Regions from separate parts of the Duganella sp. GW821-FHT07F09 genome, predicted to be linked through region 1. Evidence: predicted binding sites of a transcription regulator. Region 1 holds the regulator's gene; the other holds the start of a gene.

Region 1 (2,397 bases):
CAGCGCGCTATTTGCCCGTCACATTGCCCGCCGTCGGCGAGCGCCAGATCACGCTGGCGGATTTGTCGTCGCAGCTGTCCGGCATTCCGAGCATCCCGTCCAATTTGGCGCCCAAGGATGACAACAACCCGTTCGCCGATTACACCGTGCCGCAGCTGTACGCGTTTGTCTCCGGCTTCACGCCGGCGCGTCCGGCCGGCGAGAAGTATGAGTATTCCAACGCGGGCGTCGGCTTGTTGGGACATATTCTGACGCTGCGCGTGAAGACGGACTATGAAACGCTGGTGCGCCAGCGCATCACCGGCCCGCTGGGCATGACCAGTACTGCCGTGACCTTGACGCCGGCGATGCGCCGGCATCTGGCGGTCGGCTACGAGATGCCGGGCATGCCGGCTGCCAACTGGGACATGCCGGTGCTGGCGGGGATGGGCGCGCTGCGCTCGTCGACGGCCGACATGCTGAAGTTCGTGGGCGCGAACATGGGGCTGCGTAAGTCGCAGCTATATGATGCGATGCGGACGACGCACCAGGCGCGCCATGCGCTGGAGGGCAAGCCGGGGCAATCGATCGCGCTGGGTTGGCATGTGCTCGAGCAGAACGGCTCGCGCATCGTTTGGCATAACGGCGGCACGGGCGGCTACCGCACGTATATCGGTTTCGACGAGGTCGCGCGGCGCGGCGTGGTGTTGATGTCGAATTCGCACATGGGGTCGGACGACATCGCACGGCGCGCGCTCAACAGCGCGTTCCCGATCATCGTCCCCAAGCCGATGGCGATGTGAAACGGGAAGGCAAGATACTTCTAAAACACGTAGGGCGGATTAGGCGGAACGCCGTAATCGGCCATGCAAGCGTCAACGCGGCGCATACATGGCCGATTACGCTTCGCTAATCCGCCCTACGTGTCTCCACGTTGAACCATCTGCCTGAGGCCCGGCTTAGTGCCAGCTGCGCATCAGGCCGACCGCCAGGCCTTCCAGCGCGAACTCGTCCGCTTCTGGATCGACCTTGATGATCTTGAAGTCCGGATTCTCCGGCAACAGTTCAACCAAGGTGCCGGTCTTGCGGTAGCGCTTGACCGTGACGTCGTTGCCGATCCGCGCGACGACGATCTGGCCGTTCTTGGCGCTGTCGACCTTCTTCACCGCCAGCAGGTCGCCGTCCATGATGCCGGCGTCGCGCATCGACTCGCCGCGCACCTTGAGCAGGTAATCGGGCTTGGACGAAAACATCGCCGGATCGACGCTGTAGCTCGTTTCCAGGTTTTCCTGCGCCAAAATCGGCGAGCCGGCGGCCACGCGGCCGATCAACGGCAACGACATCATCAGCGACACCGGCACCTTAGTCGTGGCCGGTTCGGCGTGCACGCCCAGCAAGCGGATGCCGCGCGAGGTGCCGGCGGCGATCTCGATGGCGCCCTTGCGCGCCAGCGCCTGCAGGTGCTCCTCTGCCGCGTTGGCGGATTTGAAGCCCAGTTCGTTGGCGATCTCGGCGCGCGTCGGCGGGAAGCCGGTGTTTTCGATGGCATCCTTGATCAGATTGAGAATTTGTTCCTGACGTGCGGTGAGCTTGATCATGAGTGCAGTTGGGCCTGTGTATATAGACAGTCTGTATTTTTGTACAGTATGGCCCGCAATGCAAGGAAATTTGTTGTGTTCAACGAAATAAAATGAAAAAAGTTCCTTCAACCCCTGTCATCGTGGCTTCAGCAGCACGCGCGTCGGCGCCGCCGTCAGCGGAATCTTATATCCGCCGCGCTCGGCGACCTGTCCCTGCGGCTTGAATTTTCCGCCCGGACTCTCGACCAGCAGCCTGGCCGCCGGCGTGGTGGCGGTGGCCGGCGCCAGCTCCAGCGTGATGGCGCGGCTTTTCGGATCGTAGGTGGCGGCGTCGATCTTGCCCGCCTCCAGCGTGATCCAGGCGCGCGCCGGCGCCACGAACAGGCGCGTGCGCGCGCTGTCCTTCGGCGTGACCTGGACCACGCCATTATTAGCCACTTTCATGTTGCCGCCGAAGCTGAGCCAGCCGAAGGTCGGGTCCTTCAGCACATAGGTCGCGGTGGCGTAGGCGTGGCCGTAGAAGCCCATGCCGTAGTCGCCGCTGTAGGCGTCCCAGCGCATCATGTCGGGCCAGGCGTGGAAGGCGGCCGACGAGAAACCGTCGCGGTCGATGTTGGTGATGCCGCCCAGCAGGCCGCCGTAGGCCACGCGCAGCAGGTGCAGGTCGGCCGGGTTGGCGCGGTAGGCGTCGAACAGCGGCACCGCGTTCAAGGTCGAGCCATAGTGGTGGATCTGGCGCTCGATGCGCGCGGTCTTGCCGCCGTACAGGAAGTCCCAGTAGCGGCGGGCGTTGCCGTTGTAGCCCCAGCTCGGCATCGCCGGGTCGTAGCCCAGGATC
Region 2 (2,397 bases), on a different contig from region 1:
CAGTCGAGCGCCAGCCCGATCAGGTCCTCGTCGAGCGCCTCCCAGTACAGGAAAGGCGACTGGATGCCGGTCTTGGCCGCGTAGTTGGCCAGGATGGTGGCGCGGTACTCATCGCCGTCGAGCTGCGCCAGGCAGTTGGCGAATTGCTGCGCGCGGCGGCGCTGGAAATCGGCGCTGTGCAGGTCGGCCGGACCGCGATGGTAGGGATGGAAGAAGGCGCCCGGTATCGGGCAGAACACCGCGTCCCAGCACAGCAGCCCGAACAGGGAGTTGATCAGCGAATTTTCAACGTAGTAGACCGGCGCGTCGTCGCGCGTCAGATGGTCGCGCACGACGAATTCGACGTAGCTCGGCTCCGGCGGCGGCGGCAGGCTCAGATCGATGCGCAGCGCCTGCGCCAGCGGCGTGCGCGGCGGCTTGGCGTGGCCCAGCTTGCGCGCCAGGCGTGGCGCCATGCGCAGCAGTTGCTGGCGTTCGGCCTCGCTCTCGGGCTGTTGCAGCGCGACCTGAAGCAAATCAAAAGCTTCGCGCGGCTGTTCGTCTTTTTCCAGCACGCGGATGGCGCGCGCGCGGGCGCCCGGATAGTGGCAGCTTGCATAGAGCGCGTGCGCGGCCTTCCAGTCGGCCAGCTTTTCCACATGCTGGGCGATGGTGAAGGTCAGCTTGTCGCGGCGGCTGCGCAGCCATTCGTTATCGTCCGAGCAGGGCGGCAGATCGCGGATCACGTCGGCCGGGTCCTCGCCATCGACAAAACGCTCGTGGCAACGGTGCAGCATCAGGAAATCGTCGATGTCGCGGCGGCTGCGGAAGCCGCGCGCGGCCGGCGAAAACGCCACCTTCTCGTACTGGTAGATGCCCAGGTCGGACAGCACGAACTCGGTCCAGTCCTGGTGATAGTTGCCGAAGAAGATAAGGCGCAGGCGGTCGCACAGTTGCTGCGTCAGATGGCTGTAGACATGGTCGCCGGAATTCTCGTACCAGTTCGAAAAGCGGTGCCGGCCATCGTACTGCTCGCGCAGCGCCTCCAGTTGCTCGCTCTTGCGCAACTGCCGCACGTGCGGCGCCAGCTGGAAGATCTTGCCGATCTCCGGCTTTTGCAGCAAATCGAACAGCTGTTCCAGGTCCAGCAGCGGATCTTCCTCGATCAGGCCCAGCGCGGTGAGCGGACGGGCGGCCTCGTGCGCGCTACCGATTTCGGCGTAGGCCAGCTTGCTCGCCCGGAATAGCGTTCCCTTGCGCATGACCATGCGCACCAGCAGCGCGCGCGACGCCTGCGGCAGCGTGGGAAAGGCGGTGATGAAGTCGCGTTCCTCGGTGGTCAGCAGATCGTCGTAACGGTCGCCTATCCACGCCAGCACCTGATGGAAGTTATCCAGGTAATAAAACGCGTTGTCGAGAACTTTGATCATTGCAGGGGAAGCGGAAGCGAGGAGAACGATAAACTGTATTTATATACAGTGTATCGCTTTCAGCACCGCTTGCCCAGCAAAATCAACTCCGGGGTCAGGTCCACCAATTCTACACAAGCTCGGCGCTATAGCATCGATACAGCACAGTTCGTGTAGAAATGGTGGACCTGACCCCGGATTATGCCCCCGGATTAGAGGGATCGATCAGGCTTGCTTGGCGGCGGGGGTGTTTTTTTCCACCATTTCGCTGGCTTTGGCGATTTGCGCCTCCACCGACTGTACCGCCTGCTTGGTGGCTTTGGTCACCTGCTCGTAGCCGTTGAAGGCGTTGTCGATGGCGGTTTTGACGATCTGCACCGCGTTTTCCGAGCCCGGACGCACGTTTTTGGTGACGTCGTAGATCAGCGCGCTCAGATTGCTCTTGGCCTCGGCCACATGGGCGTCGGCGGCGCGGGTGAACTCTTCGCGGATCTCGGCGATGATCAGGCCCAGCTGCTGGTTGTAGGCGTTCGCGCCGGCGACGCCGGGCTGCAGCTTGGCGGCGGCCAGGCTCATCGCCGCTTTCGGGTCGGCCGCCTGGCTCATTTCCTTGCCTGTGGCCAGGCCGTCCTCCATCTGCGACTTGGCGGTCGCCATGTTCAGCGCGACCACCTGCTCGACGCCTTGCACGGCTTTGCTGGTCAGTGCGTTAAATGTTTCAAGTTGGAATTCAAACAGGGCTTTGGTGGCGTTGGCAAATTGCTCGGGATTCGTAAACATACAGTCTCCTCATTATGATGATGGTATGTAATGCCCCGGGGTTCTCCCGTGTTGTTGTGGGTCCATTATTTAGCAAGAACTAACTTTTCGCAACGGCTATCTTTGTACGGTCCCGCCACCTTCTCCCAGCCGGCGCCGAGCGGGGTTTGCGAACATGCCAGCTTGCCGTCGATTTTGCTGCGGTACTGCCACCAGGGCGCCGGACCGGCGCCGAGCTGGCCGCTGCACA

Evidence for each region. The regulator LexA, encoded in region 1, represses DNA repair genes until DNA is damaged. The targets are predictions, from matches to a motif close to ACTGTATNNNNATACAGT.
Region 2: a site for LexA is predicted at 1,442-1,459, ahead of AC07P1_RS16850 (VRR-NUC domain-containing protein). Genes of this name have one in related genera too.

Annotation. Positions count from the first base shown of each region.
Region 1 covers NZ_JBWKQJ010000001.1:632,470-634,866, reverse strand. Annotated here, with positions in the region: gene AC07P1_RS02910 (serine hydrolase domain-containing protein) at 1-782, shown strand, start outside; gene lexA (transcriptional repressor LexA) at 939-1,577, opposite strand; gene AC07P1_RS02900 (DUF5695 domain-containing protein) at 1,695-2,397, opposite strand, start outside.
Region 2 covers NZ_JBWKQJ010000006.1:52,705-55,101, reverse strand. Annotated here, with positions in the region: gene AC07P1_RS16850 (VRR-NUC domain-containing protein) at 1-1,409, opposite strand, end outside; gene AC07P1_RS16845 (phasin family protein) at 1,614-2,168, opposite strand; gene AC07P1_RS16840 (hypothetical protein) at 2,234-2,397, opposite strand, start outside.